One region of the Klebsiella quasivariicola genome, then DNA from elsewhere that is predicted to be linked to it. Evidence: predicted binding sites of a transcription regulator. Region 1 holds the regulator's gene; the other holds the start of a gene.
The links. The regulator sigma-54, encoded in region 1, starts transcription at its own class of promoters, with help from an activator protein. The targets are predictions, from matches to a motif close to GTTGGCACANNTTTCGCTNT.
Positions count from the first base shown of each region.

Region 1 (9,047 bases):
GGCCCTTGCCAGCGCGGCGCGGCGCGCCATCCCACCGGAAAGCTCGGACGGCATTAACTTCGCCGCACCGCGTAGCCCCACCGCTTCCAGCTTCATCATCACCGTCGTATGCAGCAGCGCAGGCGGCAGATGCGTATGTTCCCGCAGCGGATAGGCAACATTATCAAAGACATTGAGATCGGTGAACAACGCGCCGGACTGGAACAGCATGCTCATCCGCTTACGCACCGTGTAAAGCCGTGAACGCGTCATCTGCGGCACGTTCTCGCCATCGAACAGGATCTCTCCCCTGTCCGGCGGGATCTGCCCGCCGATCAGGCGTAACAGGGTAGTCTTGCCGATCCCCGAAGGTCCCATAATCGCAGTAATTTTACCGCGCGGCACCGACAGCGAGATGTCGTCAAAGATCACACGATCGCCGCGAGAAAAGCGGATATCGCGCACTTCAACTAAATTCGCCTGAGTTTGGCTCATAAAATCATCCTTACTAAACACCTGACGGGCAAGCATGGCCCTTTCTTGCGCCACAATCACAACATTTTTACAGAATCTTACCTGCACAGGTTAGCGAAAGCTGGCATTTGTTTTACTTTTGGCACACATAAAGTCAAAATTAAGAATTCGTTACGCTGCGTAGGGATAACCCAGCGAGGCGACGATTATACCTGAAGAAAGGACTTTAGATGCTCTTAGCGACGGCTCTGTTAATTATTGGTTTACTGCTGGTTGTCTACAGCGCCGATCGTCTGGTCTATGCCGCTTCTATTCTGTGTCGCATGTTGGGGATCCCGCCGCTGGTTATTGGTATGACAGTGGTCAGTATCGGCACCAGCTTGCCTGAGATCATGGTCTCTACCGCGGCCTCGCTGCATGGGCAGACCGATCTGGCGGTCGGCACTGCGCTCGGCTCCAACATCACCAATATTTTACTGATCCTCGGTCTCGCCGCCTTACTCAGGCCATTTACCGTGCATTCTGATATTCTGCGCCGCGAATTACCGCTAATGTTGCTAGTGAGCGTCCTGGCGGGACTGGTGCTCTACGATGGACAACTGTCCCGTCTCGACGGGCTATTTTTGCTGGCGCTGGCGCTTTTGTGGCTGCTGTTCACTATCAAAATCGCGCGTCTGGCAGAGCGTCAGGGAAGCGATAGCCTGACCCGGGAACAGCTGGCGGAATTGCCGCGCGAAGGGTCACTGCCGGTCGCCTTGCTCTGGTTAGGGGTGGCGATGATCGTCATGCCGATGGCCACCCGTATGGTGGTGGATAACGCGACGGTACTGGCGAACTTTTTTGCTATCAGTGAACTGACCGTTGGCTTAACGGTTATCGCTATCGGCACCAGCTTACCGGAGCTGGCCACCGCCATCGCTGGTGCGCGGAAAGGGGAAGATGACATTGCCATCGGCAATATCATCGGCGCAAACATCCTCAATATAGCGCTGGTGCTGGGGTTACCCGCGCTGATTGCGCCGGGGACCTTTGCCGCAGAAGCCTTTACCCGCGATTATGGCGTGATGCTGCTGGTCAGCCTGATCTTCGCGGTGCTGTGCTGGCGCCGCCAGCAACAGCCGGGCCGACTGATTGGCGCGCTGCTGGTCGGCGGTTTTGTGGTTTGGTTGGCGATGCTGTTCTGGACAGCACCGCTCTTCGTTGAATGACTCGGGATTACATCATGTCGCAAATAGATTTGCCCACGGATTTTGACTTTCAACAGGCAGGCCGTCAGGTGCTGGAAATTGAACGTGAAGGTCTGGCCCAGCTCGATCAATATATAAATGAAGATTTTACCCATGCCTGCGAAACCATTTTCCGCTGCGGCGGGAAAGTCGTGGTGATGGGGATGGGCAAATCCGGCCACATCGGACGCAAAATGGCCGCCACTTTCGCCAGTACCGGCACTTCGGCATTTTTTGTCCATCCCGGCGAAGCCGCGCACGGTGATTTAGGTATGGTGACGCCGCAGGATGTCGTGATTGCGCTGTCGAACTCTGGCGAATCGAATGAGATCCTGGCGCTGATCCCGGTTCTGAAACGCCAGCAGGTGAAACTTATCTGTATGACCAGCCGACCGGAGAGCAGCATGGCGCGCGCGGCGGACATTCATCTGTGCGTGAAAGTACCCAAAGAGGCCTGTCCGTTAGGGCTGGCCCCCACCTCCAGCACCACTGCCGCACTGGTGATGGGCGATGCCCTCGCCGTTGCCCTGCTGGAAGCCCGCGGCTTTACCGCGGAGGATTTCGCCCTCTCGCATCCGGGCGGCGCACTTGGTCGTAAGCTGTTGCTGCGCGTCAATGATATTATGCATACCGGTGATGAGATCCCGCACGTCGGCTTACAGGCCACCCTGCGCGATGCGTTACTGGAAATCACGCGTAAAAATTTAGGTATGACGGCCATCTGCGATGACAAGATGAATATCATCGGCATTTTCACCGATGGCGACCTGCGCCGGGTTTTTGATACTGGCGTCGATATGCGCGATGCCAGCATTGCCGACGTCATGACCCGGGGGGGGATCCGTATCCGTCCCGGCACTCTGGCGGTGGATGCGCTCAACCTGATGCAATCCCGTCATATTACCTGCGTGCTGGTTGCCGATGGCGACCATCTGCTGGGTGTGGTACATATGCACGATCTGCTGCGCGCGGGCGTAGTGTAAGTAAGGAAAAAATAATGAATAATGCTGATGCTCAGTTAGCGACCTGCTACGGGCCGGTAAGCCAGGCGTTTCTCGATCGCGCGGCGAAGATCCGTTTGCTGATCCTCGATGTCGACGGTGTATTATCCGACGGGCTTATCTATATGGGTAACCAGGGCGAGGAACTGAAGGCGTTCAACGTCCGTGATGGCTATGGTATTCGCTGTGCGCTGACCTCGGGCATTGAAGTGGCGATTATTACCGGACGAAAAGCTAAACTGGTAGAAGATCGCTGTCAGACGCTGGGCATCACGCATTTGTATCAGGGGCAGTCGGATAAACTGCTGGCGTTCCGCGATCTTACCGACAAACTGGGCGTAGGCGCGGACGAAGTCGCCTACATCGGTGACGATCTCATTGACTGGCCGGTGATGGCCGAAGTGGGCCTCAGTGTCGCCGTCGCAGATGCACATCCGCTACTGTTGCCGCGCGCCGATTACATCACCCGGATTAATGGCGGCCGTGGCGCGGTACGTGAAGTCTGCGATTTGTTACTATTGGCGCAGGGCAAGTTGGATGAGGCCAAAGGGCAATCAATATGAGTAAAACCAGACGTTGGGTTATCATTTTACTGTCGCTGCTCGCGCTGATCCTCATCGGCCTGAATCTGGCGAATACGGACGACACGGCCCAGCCGGAGGTCAATCCAAACGACCCGACGTATAAAAGCGAACATACCGACACCGTGGTGTACAGTCCGGAAGGTGCCCTGAGCTATCGGCTGATTGCCGAACACGTGGAATACTTTTCCGATCAGGAGGTCTCCTGGTTTACCAAACCAGTCATGACCACCTTCGATACCAATAAGGTGCCGACCTGGTCGGTCAGGGCAGACAAAGCGAAGCTGACGAATGACCGGATGCTCTATCTTTACGGGCACGTTGAGGTGAATGCGCTCGCGCCGGATTCTCAACTGCGCAAAATTACGACGGATAACGCCCAGATAAATCTGGTAACGCAGGATGTTACCTCCGATGACATGGTGACGTTATACGGCACCACATTTAATTCCAGCGGCCTGAAAATGCGTGGAAACCTTCGCAGTAAAAATGCCGAGCTGATTGAAAAGGTGAGAACCTCTTATGAAATTCAGAACAAACAAACTCAGCCTTAAGATTGCGCTCGCCGGCGCGTTACTGGCCGCCAGCCTGCCAGCTCTGGCCAAGACGGGTGATACCGATCAGCCGATCCACATCGAGTCCGATCAGCAGTCGCTGGACATGCAGGGCAACGTCGTCACCTTCACCGGTAACGTGGTCGTGACCCAGGGGACGATCAAAATTAACGCGGATAAAGTGGTGGTCACCCGTCCGGGCAATGAGAAAGGCAAAGAGGTGATCGAAGGTTTTGGTAACCCGGCCACTTTCTATCAGATGCAGGATAATGGCAAACCGGTAAAAGGCCGGGCGTCGAAAATGCGCTACGAGCTGCAGAACGATTACGTCGTGCTGACCGGTAACGCTTATCTGGAACAGCTCGACAGCAACATCAAGGGCGACAAGATCACCTATCTGGTGAAAGAGCAAAAAATGCAGGCCTTCAGCGACAAAGGTCGACGCGTCACCACCGTTCTGGTGCCGTCTGAGCTGCAGGACAAAAGCGGCAACCAGCAAAAGAAGAGTAACTAATTCGTTATGGCAACCTTAACTGCGAAGAATCTCGCTAAAGCTTACAAAGGCCGCCGCGTGGTGGAAGATGTCAGTCTCACCGTTAATTCCGGGGAGATTGTCGGCTTGCTCGGCCCGAACGGCGCCGGTAAAACCACCACCTTCTACATGGTGGTCGGTATTGTGCCGCGCGATGCGGGCAATATTATTATCGATGACGAAGACATCAGTTTGCTGCCGCTGCACGCGCGCGCGCGCCGGGGCATCGGCTATCTGCCGCAGGAAGCCTCCATTTTCCGTCGCCTGAGCGTCTATGACAACCTGATGGCGGTCCTGCAGATCCGTGACGATTTGAGCAGCGAGCAGCGGGAAGATCGCGCCAAAGAGCTGATGGAAGAGTTTCATATTGAGCACCTGCGCGACAGCCTCGGTCAGGCGCTCTCCGGTGGTGAACGCCGCCGCGTCGAGATCGCCCGCGCGCTGGCGGCGAACCCGAAATTTATCCTTCTGGATGAACCCTTTGCCGGCGTTGACCCGATCTCCGTTATCGATATTAAACGCATCATTGAGCACCTGCGCGACAGTGGCCTCGGCGTGCTGATTACCGACCATAACGTCCGTGAGACCCTCGCGGTCTGCGAACGGGCGTATATTGTCAGTCAGGGACACCTTATCGCTCATGGTACACCGCAGCAGATCCTCGAAGATGAGCAGGTTAAGCGCGTGTATCTTGGGGAAGACTTCAGACTCTGATAGGGTAGAGGTTACAGACGTTTTAGCCGGAGATATTTACCCTGAACATGAAGCAAGGTTTGCAATTAAGGCTTAGCCAACAGCTTGCCATGACGCCGCAGCTGCAGCAGGCGATTCGTTTGCTGCAGTTGTCCACGTTAGAACTCCAGCAAGAGCTCCAGCAAGCGCTGGAAAGTAACCCGTTGCTTGAGCAAACCGATCTTCACGACGAGGTAGAGGCAAAAGAGGTGGAGGACCGCGAGTCCCTCGATACCGTCGACGCGCTTGAGCAAAAAGAGATGCCCGACGAGCTGCCCCTCGATGCCAGCTGGGATGAAATTTATACCGCCGGCACGCCGTCGGGTAACGGCGTCGACTATCAGGACGACGAGCTGCCCGTCTATCAAGGTGAAACCACCCAGACGCTTCAGGATTACCTGATGTGGCAGGTTGAGCTAACGCCTTTCACCGACACCGACCGCGCCATTGCCACCTCCATCGTCGACGCCGTCGACGATACGGGCTACCTCACCGTTCAGATTGAAGATATCGTCGACAGCATCGGCGATGACGAGATCGGTCTGGAAGAGGTGGAAGCCGTTCTGAAGCGTATTCAGCGTTTTGATCCGGTTGGCGTCGCGGCGAAAGATCTGCGCGACTGCCTGCTGATCCAGCTGTCGCAATTCGCCAAAGAGACGCCGTGGCTGGACGAGGCCCGGCTGATTATCAGCGAGCATCTCGATCTGCTGGCCAACCATGATTTCCGCACCCTGATGCGGGTGACGCGCCTGAAAGAAGAGGTGCTGAAAGAGGCGGTGAACCTGATCCAGTCGCTGGATCCTCGCCCTGGTCAGTCCATTCAGACCAGCGAACCAGAATATGTCATTCCCGACGTACTGGTCCGCAAGGTTAGCGGCCGCTGGGCCGTGGAGCTCAATGCCGACAGCATACCCCGGCTGAAAATCAATCAACAGTATGCAGCAATGGGCAACAGCGCCCGCAATGACGCCGACAGTCAGTTTATTCGCAGCAATCTGCAGGAAGCCCGCTGGCTGATCAAAAGTCTGGAAAGCCGTAACGATACGCTGCTGCGCGTTAGCCGCTGCATCGTTGAACAACAGCAGGCTTTTTTCGAGCAGGGTGAAGAGTATATGAAGCCGATGGTGCTGGCCGATATCGCCCAGGCCGTCGAGATGCATGAATCGACGATTTCCCGTGTGACCACGCAAAAATATCTGCACAGTCCGCGCGGTATTTTTGAACTGAAGTATTTCTTCTCCAGCCATGTGAATACCGAAGGCGGCGGCGAAGCCTCGTCGACGGCCATTCGCGCGCTGGTGAAGAAGCTCATCGCCGCGGAAAACCCCGCGAAGCCGTTGAGCGACAGTAAGCTCACCTCCATGCTGTCCGAGCAGGGTATCATGGTGGCGCGCCGCACTGTCGCGAAGTACAGAGAGTCTTTATCCATCCCGCCGTCAAACCAGCGTAAACAACTGGTCTGACACAACCGATAAGGAAGACACTATGCAGCTCAACATTACAGGACACAACGTCGAGATCACTCCCGCCATGCGCGACTTCGTCACCGCGAAGTTCAGCAAGCTGGAGCAATTTTTCGACCGGATCAATCAGGTCTATATTGTGTTAAAAGTAGAGAAAGTGACGCAAATTGCGGACGCGAATCTGCATGTCAACGGTGGCGAAATCCATGCCAGTGCGGAAGGGCAGGATATGTATGCAGCTGTCGATGGTCTTATCGATAAGCTGGCAAGACAGTTAACGAAGCACAAAGATAAACTAAAACAACACTAATTGTCCGGGCCCCCTGCGACCGCCGTCAGTGAATATCGACGACGGCCGCGGGGGCGCTCAGGTGAAATTATGATGAACAACGATTCGGCTCTACAACTGAGCAACGTCCTGAACCAGGAATGTACCCGTAGCCAGGTTCACTGCCAGAGCAAGAAGCGCGCTCTGGAAATCATTAGCGAACTGGCCGCCAAACAGTTAAGTTTGCCGCCGCAGGTGGTATTCGAAGCGATCCTCACCCGCGAAAAAATGGGCAGTACCGGAATTGGCAATGGTATTGCCATTCCCCACGGAAAACTGGAAGAGGATACGCTGCGTGCTGTCGGCGTTTTTGTCCAGCTGGAAACCCCCATCGCCTTCGACGCGATCGACAATCAGCCTGTCGACCTGCTGTTCGCGCTGCTGGTGCCGGCCGATCAGACAAAAACCCACCTGCATACGCTCTCCCTGGTGGCCAAACGGCTGGCGGACAAAGCCATTTGTCGTCGCCTGCGCGCGGCGCAGAGCGATGAAGAGTTGTATGAGATCATCACCGAAGCAGGAAGCAGCGATGACGCATAACGGCAGTCGCACCTTATCCTTTATCGTACTGAGGAGAAACGGTACATGGTACTGATGATCGTCAGCGGCCGCTCGGGCTCGGGGAAATCCGTCGCTCTGCGAGCGCTGGAAGATATGGGCTTTTACTGCGTGGATAACCTGCCGGTCGTGCTGCTGCCCGACCTGGCGCGGTCGCTGGCTGACCGTAATATCTCCGCGGCCGTCAGCATCGACGTGCGTAACATGCCGGAATCCCCGGAGATCTTTGAGCAGGCGATGCAGAATCTGCCGGAATGCTTTTCTCCGCAGCTGCTGTTTCTCGATGCCGACCGCAACACGCTGATCCGCCGTTACAGCGATACCCGTCGCTTACATCCGCTCTCCAGTAAAAATCTGTCGCTGGAAAGCGCCATCGACGAAGAGAGCGATCTGCTGGAACCACTGCGTTCCCGCGCGGATCTGATCGTCGATACGTCCGAAATGTCGGTGCATGAGCTGGCCGAGATGCTGCGTACTCGCCTGTTAGGCAAACGCGAGCGTGAACTGACGATGGTCTTCGAATCCTTCGGCTTTAAGCACGGCATCCCGATCGATGCTGATTACGTCTTTGACGTACGTTTCCTGCCCAACCCGCACTGGGATCCGAAACTACGCCCGATGACCGGTCTGGATAAGCCGGTGGCCGCCTTCCTCGACCGGCACACCGAAGTGCACAACTTTATTTATCAGACCCGGAGCTATCTTGAGCTATGGCTACCGATGCTGGAGACCAACAATCGCAGCTATCTGACGGTGGCCATTGGTTGTACCGGCGGGAAACATCGTTCAGTTTATATTGCTGAACAACTGGCTGACTACTTCCGCTCCCGCGGCAAGAACGTACAGTCTCGTCATCGGACGCTGGAAAAACGTAAATCATGACCGTAAAGCAAACCGTTGAGATCACCAATAAGCTGGGCATGCATGCCCGCCCGGCGATGAAGCTGTTTGAGCTGATGCAGAATTTCGATGCCGAAGTACTGCTGCGCAACGACGAAGGTACCGAGGCGGAGGCAAACAGCGTGATTGCCCTGCTGATGCTGGACTCGGCGAAAGGGCGTCAGATAGAGGTAGAGGCCAGCGGTCCGCAGGAAGTTGAGGCGCTGGCCGCGGTTATTGCGTTGTTCAACGCCGGGTTTGACGAGGATTAGTCTTTACTACACAAGGGTGTAGCAATCACCCCTTGTGTATATCAAAACCTACCCTGCACCTCTTCAAGCACTCTATTACGCAGGCAGCCGATCTTTTCAATTTCCACTTCAATCGTATCGCCATCTCGCAGGAACAGCGGCGGGGTGCGCTTTTTCCCCACGCCGCCCGGTGAGCCGGTCAGGATAACATCGCCCGGCGTCAGCAGGCAGAAGGTGCTGATATAGGCAATCAGCTCCGGGACGCTATGGATCATGCTGGCGGTATTGTCGTTCTGCACTTCCATACCGTTGAGCCGGGTTTTGATGGCCAGCGCGTTAGGGTCGGCGATTTCATCCCGCGTCACCAGCCAGGGGCCAAAGCCGCCGGTCGATGGCCAGTTTTTGCCGGCGGTAAACCAGGCGTGCTGCCAGTCGCGGGCCGAGCCGTCCATATAGCAGCTGTAACCGGCAACGTGCTCCAGCGCCCGC
Region 1 covers NZ_CP022823.1:537,095-546,141, reverse strand. Annotated here, with positions in the region: gene mlaF (phospholipid ABC transporter ATP-binding protein MlaF) at 1-474, opposite strand, end outside; gene B8P98_RS02735 (calcium/sodium antiporter) at 684-1,661, shown strand; gene kdsD (arabinose-5-phosphate isomerase KdsD) at 1,658-2,662, shown strand; gene kdsC (3-deoxy-manno-octulosonate-8-phosphatase KdsC) at 2,677-3,243, shown strand; gene lptC (LPS export ABC transporter periplasmic protein LptC) at 3,240-3,815, shown strand; gene lptA (lipopolysaccharide ABC transporter substrate-binding protein LptA) at 3,784-4,329, shown strand; gene lptB (LPS export ABC transporter ATP-binding protein) at 4,336-5,061, shown strand; gene rpoN (RNA polymerase factor sigma-54) at 5,109-6,542, shown strand; gene hpf (ribosome hibernation promoting factor) at 6,565-6,852, shown strand; gene ptsN (PTS IIA-like nitrogen regulatory protein PtsN) at 6,922-7,410, shown strand; gene rapZ (RNase adapter RapZ) at 7,456-8,310, shown strand; gene npr (PTS phosphocarrier protein NPr) at 8,307-8,579, shown strand; gene B8P98_RS02680 (fumarylacetoacetate hydrolase family protein) at 8,621-9,047, opposite strand, start outside.

Region 2 (9,047 bases), 610 kb from region 1:
ACGGATAGAGGTCGGAGTGACTTCTACCAGTTCGTCGTCATCGATGAACTCCAGAGCCTGTTCCAGGGTCATCTTAACCGGCGGAACCAGAACCGTGGCTTCGTCAGTACCGGACGCACGCATGTTGGTCAGTTTCTTACCGGTCAGGCAGTTTACGGTCAGGTCGTTAGAGCGGCTGTGAATACCGATGATCTGGCCTTCGTAAACTTCCGCACCGTGACCGAGGAACAGCTTACCGCGATCCTGCAGACCGAACAGCGCGAACGCTACCGCTTTACCCTGACCGTTGGAGATCAGCACGCCGTTGTTACGCTGGCCCACTTCGCCCGGACGAACGTCGTCGTAGTGACTGAAGGTGGAGTACAGCAGACCGGTACCGGAGGTCATGGTCATGAATTCTGAACGGAAGCCGATCAGACCGCGGCTTGGGATCACGTAGTCGAGACGTACGCGGCCTTTACCGTCCGGATTCATGTTTTTCAGGTCGCCTTTACGCTCGCCCAGCGCCTGCATGACAGAACCCTGGTGCTGCTCTTCGACGTCCAGCGTCACGTTCTCGAACGGCTCTTGTTTACGGCCATCGATTTCGCGGAAGATAACTTTCGGACGGGAAACCGCCATCTCGAAACCTTCACGACGCATGTTTTCAATCAGAACAGACAGGTGCAGTTCACCACGGCCGGAAACGCGGAACGCGTCAGCGTCTTCGGTTTCTTCAACGCGCAGCGCCACGTTGTGCACCAGCTCTTTGTTCAGACGGTCCAGGATCTGGCGAGAGGTAACGAACTTACCTTCTTTACCGCAGAACGGAGAGGTGTTGACGTTGAAGAACATGGAAACGGTCGGCTCATCAACGGACAGGGCCGGCAGCGCTTCGACATTCTGCGGGTCGCAGATGGTGTCGGAGATGTTCAGCTCACCCAGACCGGTGATCGCGATGATGTCGCCCGCTTCAGCTACGTCGCTCTCGATACGCTCAAGACCCAGGTGAGTCAGCACTTTACCAACTTTACCGTTACGGGTTTTGCCTTCGCTATCGATGATAGTGACCTGCTGGTTCGGCTTCACTTTACCGCGTTTGATGCGGCCGATGCCGATGACGCCAACGTAGTTGTTGTAGTCCAGCTGGGAGATCTGCATCTGCAGCGGGCCGTCAAGGTCAACGTCCGGCGCCGGCACGCGATCGACAATCGCCTGATACAGCGGGGTCATGTCGTCAGCCATGTCTTCGTGGTCCAGACCGGCGATACCGTTCAGCGCGGACGCGTAAACGATCGGGAAGTCCAGCTGTTCGTCGGTCGCGTCGAGGTTAACGAACAGGTCGAACACCTGATCGACAACCCAATCCGGACGCGCGCCCGGGCGGTCAACTTTGTTAATGACCACGATCGGCTTCAGACCGTGGGCAAAAGCTTTTTTGGTCACGAAGCGCGTTTGCGGCATCGGGCCATCAAAGGCATCTACCACCAGCAGCACAGAGTCAACCATGGACATAACACGCTCAACTTCACCTCCGAAGTCGGCGTGCCCTGGGGTATCAACGATGTTGATACGGTAATCATTCCATTTGATTGCGGTGTTTTTAGCGAGGATGGTAATCCCACGCTCTTTCTCCAAATCGTTGGAGTCCATCACACGTTCTTGTGCTTCAGTACGTGCGTCGAACGTACCGGATTGCTGTAGCAGCTTGTCAACCAGGGTAGTTTTACCATGGTCAACGTGCGCGATGATGGCGATATTACGCAGATTTTCGATCACAACTTTGCCTCAGGCATTAGAAATAGCGCGTTATTGTACACGTATTAAGCGAAGGACTGAACAGGATCACAAACATCCTCCGCAAACAAGTATTGCAGAGTTTCTTTGTGACCGCTTTCACGGAGCGATAAAAGGGCACCGTAACAAAAATTGCACCAAAATGGTGCTCAATGTTCACACTGAGGCACTATTTTGGTGCATTATCTCCATCATGGTGCAGTCCTTTTGCACTATGGTGCGCATGATACAGCGTTTTATGGGGCATTTAAAAGTTGGCACAGATTTCGCTTTATATTTTTTAAGGCAACAACGCCACTTTTAAGCAGTATGAAGTTTTCGTTACCACGACGACAATGACCAATCCGGGAGAGTTTAAGTATGTCCGCTGAACACGTTTTGACGATGCTGAACGAGCACGAAGTGAAGTTTGTCGATCTGCGCTTCACCGATACCAAAGGTAAAGAACAGCACGTCACGATTCCGTCTCATCAGGTAAATGCCGAATTCTTCGAAGAAGGCAAAATGTTTGATGGCTCCTCGATTGGTGGCTGGAAAGGTATCAACGAATCTGACATGGTCCTGATGCCGGACGCGTCCACCGCGGTCATTGACCCGTTCTACGAAGAACCGACCCTGATCATCCGCTGCGATATCCTCGAGCCAGGCACCCTGCAGGGCTATGACCGTGACCCGCGCTCCATCGCGAAACGCGCTGAAGAGTACCTGCGCGCCACTGGCATCGCTGACACCGTCCTGTTCGGGCCAGAACCAGAATTCTTCCTGTTCGACGACATCCGTTTTGGCGCCTCTATCTCCGGCTCCCATGTCGCGATCGATGACATCGAAGGTGCGTGGAACTCCTCCACCAAATACGAAGGCGGTAACAAAGGTCACCGTCCGGGCGTGAAAGGGGGTTACTTCCCGGTTCCGCCAGTAGACTCTTCTCAGGATATCCGTTCCACCATGTGTATGATCATGGAAGAGATGGGCCTGGTTGTTGAAGCTCACCACCACGAAGTGGCTACCGCAGGTCAGAACGAAGTGGCAACCCGCTTCAACACCATGACCAAAAAAGCGGACGAAATTCAGATTTACAAATACGTTGTTCACAACGTCGCTCACCGCTTCGGTAAAACCGCGACCTTTATGCCGAAACCAATGTTCGGCGATAACGGCTCCGGCATGCACTGCCATATGTCTCTGGCGAAAAACGGGACTAACCTGTTCTCCGGCGACAAATACGCTGGTCTGTCTGAGCAGGCGCTGTTCTACATCGGCGGCGTCATCAAACACGCTAAAGCCATCAACGCCCTGGCGAACCCGACCACCAACTCCTACAAGCGTCTGGTCCCGGGTTACGAAGCGCCGGTTATGCTGGCTTACTCTGCCCGTAACCGCTCTGCCTCTATCCGTATTCCGGTAGTAACCTCTCCGAAAGCGCGTCGTATCGAAGTGCGTTTCCCGGACCCGGCTGCCAACCCGTACCTGTGCTTTGCGGCGCTGCTGATGGCTGGCCTTGATGGTATCAAGAACAAAATCCATCCGGGCGAAGCAATGGACAAAAACCTGTATGACCTGCCGCCGGAAGAAGCGAAAGAGATCCCGCAGGTTGCAGGCTCTCTGGAAGAAGCCCTGCAGGCCCTGGATGCTGACCGCGAGTTCCTGACCGCTGGCGGCGTGTTCACCAATGACGCTATCGATGCCTACATCGCCCTGCGTCTGGAAGAGAACGACCGTGTACGCATGACGCCGCATCCGGTTGAGTTCGAACTGTACTACAGCGTCTAATTTTGCTGTAAATCCAGGGTATGTCGTGTTGTGGCGCGGGATGCCCGGGATATTTTGTTGCCGTGGAAACTTTCAGCCCATCTCAGGATGGGCTTTTTTCTCCACCAACACGCTGATCTCGCGAGCTTTTTACCGCTAAAAAGCTATACTGCACTAAATTGGTGCACTCATTTTCAGGAGACTGTCGAATGGCAACAGGCACACTGCCCGATGCTGGGCAGATCCTTAACTCTCTTATCAACAGTATTTTACTGGTCGATGATGACCTGGCGGTGCACTTTGCCAACCCTGCGGCGCAGCAGCTGCTGGCGCAGAGTTCGCGCAAGCTGTTTGGCACCCCGTTACCTGAGCTGTTGAGCTATTTCTCACTGAATATTGGGCTGATGCAGGAGAGTCTGCAGGCGGGCCAGGGATTTACCGATAACGAAGTCACGCTGGTTATCGATGGCCGCTCGCACATCCTGTCGCTGACCGCCCAGCGGCTACCGGAAGGCTTTATTCTGCTGGAAATGGCGCCGATGGATAACCAGCGCCGCCTGAGCCAGGAGCAGCTGCAGCACGCGCAGCAGGTCGCCGCCCGCGATCTGGTCCGCGGCCTGGCACATGAGATAAAAAACCCGTTAGGTGGCCTGCGCGGCGCGGCACAGCTGCTCAGCAAAGCCCTGCCCGACCCGGCGCTAACGGAATATACCAAAGTGATCATTGAGCAAGCCGATCGGCTGAGAAATCTGGTCGACCGCCTGCTTGGGCCACAGCATCCGGGTATGCACGTTACCGAAAGCATCCACAAAGTCGCCGAGCGGGTAGTGAAACTGGTCTCCATGGAGTTACCGGACAACGTGAAGTTGATCCGCGATTACGACCCCAGCCTACCAGAGCTACCCCACGACCCGGATCAAATTGAACAGGTGTTGCTGAACATCGTCCGTAATGCGCTGCAGGCGCTGGGGCCGGAAGGGGGCGAAATTGTTCTCCGCACCCGCACTGCTTTCCAGCTGACGCTGCACGGGGTGCGTTATCGCCTCGCCGCCCGTATTGACGTTGAAGATAATGGCCCGGGTATTCCGCCCCATCTTCAGGATACGCTGTTTTATCCGATGGTCAGCGGCCGCGAAGGCGGTACCGGTCTGGGTTTATCGATCGCCCGCAGCCTTATCGATCAGCACTCCGGCAAAATTGAATTCACCAGCTGGCCGGGTCATACCGAATTTTCGGTATACCTGCCTATTCGGAAGTAGAGGTGTTTATGCAACGAGGGATAGCCTGGATCGTTGATGACGATAGCTCCATCCGCTGGGTGCTTGAACGCGCGCTCACCGGAGCCGGCTTGAGCTGCACAACGTTCGAAAGCGGCAATGAGGTGCTAGATGCCCTCACCACCAAAACCCCGGATGTCCTGCTGTCAGATATCCGTATGCCGGGAATGGATGGTCTGGCGCTGCTCAAACAAATTAAGCAGCGTCATCCAATGCTTCCGGTCATCATAATGACCGCGCATTCCGATCTGGACGCTGCGGTCAGCGCTTATCAGCAAGGCGCGTTTGATTATCTGCCCAAACCTTTTGATATTGATGAAGCCGTCGCCCTGGTCGACCGGGCGATTAGCCACTATCAAGAGCAACAGCAGCCGCGAAATGCGCCGATAAGTAGCCCAACCGCCGATATCATTGGCGAAGCGCCGGCTATGCAGGATGTCTTTCGCATTATTGGCCGCTTGTCGCGCTCATCCATCAGCGTATTGATCAATGGTGAATCCGGTACCGGTAAAGAGCTGGTCGCTCATGCCCTGCATCGTCATAGCCCGCGCGCGAAAGCGCCGTTTATCGCGCTTAATATGGCGGCGATCCCCAAGGACCTGATCGAGTCTGAACTGTTCGGGCATGAAAAAGGAGCCTTTACCGGCGCCAATACCGTCCGCCAGGGACGCTTCGAACAGGCTGATGGCGGCACGCTATTCCTGGATGAAATTGGCGATATGCCGCTTGATGTCCAGACTCGTCTGCTGCGCGTGCTGGCGGATGGCCAGTTTTATCGTGTGGGCGGCTACGCGCCGGTGAAGGTTGATGTGCGGATCATCGCCGCCACCCACCAGAATCTGGAGCAGCGGGTGCAGGAGGGGAAATTCCGGGAAGATTTATTCCACCGCCTGAACGTCATCCGGGTGCATTTGCCGCCGCTGCGCGAGCGCCGGGAAGATATTCCGCGTCTGGCCCGCCATTTCCTGCAGATAGCCGCCCGCGAGCTGGGCGTTGAAGCCAAGCAGTTGCATCCGGAAACGGAGACGGCGCTGACCCGCCTGGCGTGGCCGGGCAACGTCCGTCAGCTGGAAAATACCTGTCGCTGGCTCACCGTCATGGCCGCCGGCCAGGAGGTGCTGACGCAGGATCTACCGAGCGAACTGTTTGAGACCACGGTCCCGGACAGCCCGACGCAAATGCAGCCCGACAGCTGGGCGACGCTGCTGGGCCAGTGGGCCGATCGGGCGCTGCGCTCCGGTCATCAAAACCTGCTCTCCGAAGCGCAACCCGAAATGGAACGCACGCTGCTGACGACCGCCCTGCGCCATACTCAGGGGCACAAACAGGAGGCTGCGCGCCTGCTGGGATGGGGGCGTAATACCCTGACACGTAAGCTAAAAGAGCTGGGCATGGAGTAGTGATTAACGGCGTGATGAAAAATCGCCGAACAGCGCAAAGTGCTGCTATTTTGTACTTTACTGTTCCGATGAGTTGAGTATGATCGTGCCCGGCATTAGGGGAGAGCATCATGTTTGAATCACTGGTGAGTATGATATCGAGCGGCGCCGCTGCGAGTCACACGCCACAAACGGCAGTCGCTGCCGTGCTGTGCGCTGCGCTGGTCGGGCTGTTCAGCTAATTGTTCCCCCTCTCCTGCGGGAGAGGGGGAAAACCTTAAATTACCCGTGAGAACTGCTGCATCCGGGCCTTTTGCCGTAGATAGGCATCAAAGCACATACAGATGTTGCGGATCAGCAGGCGGCCTTTCGCCGTTACCTGAATTGCCTTACTATCCACCTCCACCAGCCCGTCATGCGCCAGCGGCGCCAGCAGCTTCAGGTCTTCCGCAAAATAAGACGCAAAATCCACGTCCCACTGCGCCTCGACCGCCGCGATATCCAGCCGGAAATTACAGATCAACGCCTTAATCACGTCGCGACGCAGACAGTCATCGCGGGTTAACGCGATCCCGCGCCACAGGGCGTTTCCTTGCTCAGCCACCTGCTGGTAGTACTGCTTGAGCTCTTTTTGGTTCTGGGCGTAGCTGTCGCCAATCATGCTGATCGCCGAAACGCCCATCCCCAGCAGATCGGTATCGCCCTGGGTGGTGTAACCCTGGAAATTGCGATGTAGAACGCCGTGACGTTGTGCGACAGCTAATTCATCATCAGGACGCGCGAAGTGGTCCATACCGATAAACTGATAACCTGCCGCCGTTAACGAGCCGATGGTCTCCTGCAGGATCTCCAGTTTCTGTTCAGCAGAGGGCAGATCGGCATCTTTAATCTTCCGCTGAGCGGCAAAGAGCGTGGGCAGATGCGCATAGTTGAACACGCTGAGGCGGTCAGGGTTAAGTTCCGCAACCTTTTGCAGGGTAAAGGCAAAGCTCTCCGGCGTTTGCTTCGGCAGGCCATAAATGAGGTCGATATTGGTCGAGGTAAATCCAATCTCCCGCGCATGGTTGAGCAAATCAAAGATGAACGCTTCGTCCTGCTCGCGGTTAACCAGACGCTGAACCTCTTTATTGAAGTCCTGCACGCCCATACTCAGGCGGTTGAACCCTTCAGTGCGTAAATGATCGAGGACATCCAGTTCGATTTCACGCGGATCGACCTCAATGGAGATCTCAGCTTCCGCGCTGAAATGGAAGTGGCTCCGCAACAGGGCCATCAGACGACTGATTTGCGCCTTATTAAGATAGGTTGGCGTGCCACCCCCCCAGTGCAATTGCTTAACCTGACGGTTAGCAAACAGTGGCGCGCGGTGAATAATTTCCTGTTCAAGGACATCAAGATACTGATCGGCCTTATGCTGCTGGCGGGTGACTATCTTATTGCAGCCGCAGAAATAACACAGCTTATGGCAAAACGGGATATGCACGTACAGCGACAGGGGACGCTGTGGGTATCGAGCCACAGCGGCATCGAATTCCGCCGCGCCGAATTGCGGTGAAAACTCCAGCGCGGTGGGATACGAGGTATAGCGCGGCCCGGAATAGTTATATTTCTGGATCAGGGCCAGATCCCAGTCGATTATCTGCTCAGACATGCTCACTCCTTCCGATGGTGCCGCCGACGGGTACGCCGTCCCGGCCCTACCGCACCGCGGGTCATGAGCCGGTTGCGCAGCCATTTCTGACGCCGCGACAACCGTCGTAGTTTAACGAATAACCACAGCAGATAACATATAACCAGAAGGGTTATAAGCAGTACCGGGAATCCGATGGGATGCAAATGTTAGTTTCCACCCTTCAGCAGACGCATCATATCTTCCTGCCGCTCTTCCTCTTCTTCATCTTCGTCATCGTAAGAGAGGCCGAGCTGTTGCATCAGCTCATCAATGCGATCCAGTTTGGCATCCACCCAGCTCTGCTCTTCAGCATTCAGGGTGCCGCCCTCTTCCAGACGTTCCAGTAGCGCGTCCAGGCGCTCATCATTCTCCAGCAACTCCAGCTCAGCCTGCGGTGAAAGCATAGGTTTCTCGCTCTTTGGTTTATGCTGCTTGGGAGCTGGGGTGCTGCTTTCGCTCACGCCCAGCGGGATCGGTTTTTTGCTGCCAACGCGCGGATCTTGCGCCTGACGCTGTTTTTTACCCGCTGAAGCCGCATCGCCGCCGTTCGCGCGACTTCCAGCCGCGTGGCCACGATGTTTCTTCTGCCGTTTGCGATCGCGAGCTTCCTGATTTAACTCTTCACGCGACTTGCGGCCGGATTTGCCACGGGTGGCGGATGTCGGTTTTTTCATGGTGTGTAATCTTCAGACAGTATTATTCAGTATAGAATTGAGGCGGAATCTAGCAGAAAGCAAGCAAAGAAAAAAGGCGACAGATTACTCTGTCGCCTTTTTCCTCACTGACCACCCTTTACGGGCTCTTCTTTCCCTGTTCGCTAACGACTTACCCTGTCTTTCCCTTAGCGTCCAACTATCCTTGTTACTTCCTTTTCCCTTCGAAACGTCTCCAAGACGCGCGTCATCCTGACAATCCTGTGGTCTTCGCCTCCTGGCGCTTCCTGACTCCTCGTCCTGAGTCCTAATCCTTTCAGCATCCCCGCCGTTGTGTATTACTTTACCTTGCTGACAAAAATCGACAACCAGTCTGGCCGTTAAAAATCCATTTTCAGATTTCTCTATTTTTATAATGTATTTATTTTCAGTAGGTTAATTGCAATTGGTCTCATTTTTCTCAGGTATGTCCTATACGAAGAATAGCCAATGTCTCACAAAGCGTATGGTTTTTACTTACAGAACCAGCGTGCGGTAAAAA
Region 2 covers NZ_CP022823.1:5,465,624-5,474,670, forward strand. Annotated here, with positions in the region: gene typA (ribosome-dependent GTPase TypA) at 1-1,758, opposite strand, end outside; gene glnA (glutamate--ammonia ligase) at 2,137-3,546, shown strand; gene glnL (nitrogen regulation protein NR(II)) at 3,735-4,784, shown strand; gene glnG (nitrogen regulation protein NR(I)) at 4,793-6,202, shown strand; gene B8P98_RS27510 (YshB family small membrane protein) at 6,313-6,423, shown strand; gene hemN (oxygen-independent coproporphyrinogen III oxidase) at 6,459-7,832, opposite strand; gene yihI (Der GTPase-activating protein YihI) at 8,021-8,527, opposite strand.
Region 2: the regulator sigma-54 is predicted to act here: its motif matches at 2,030-2,049, upstream of glnA (glutamate--ammonia ligase).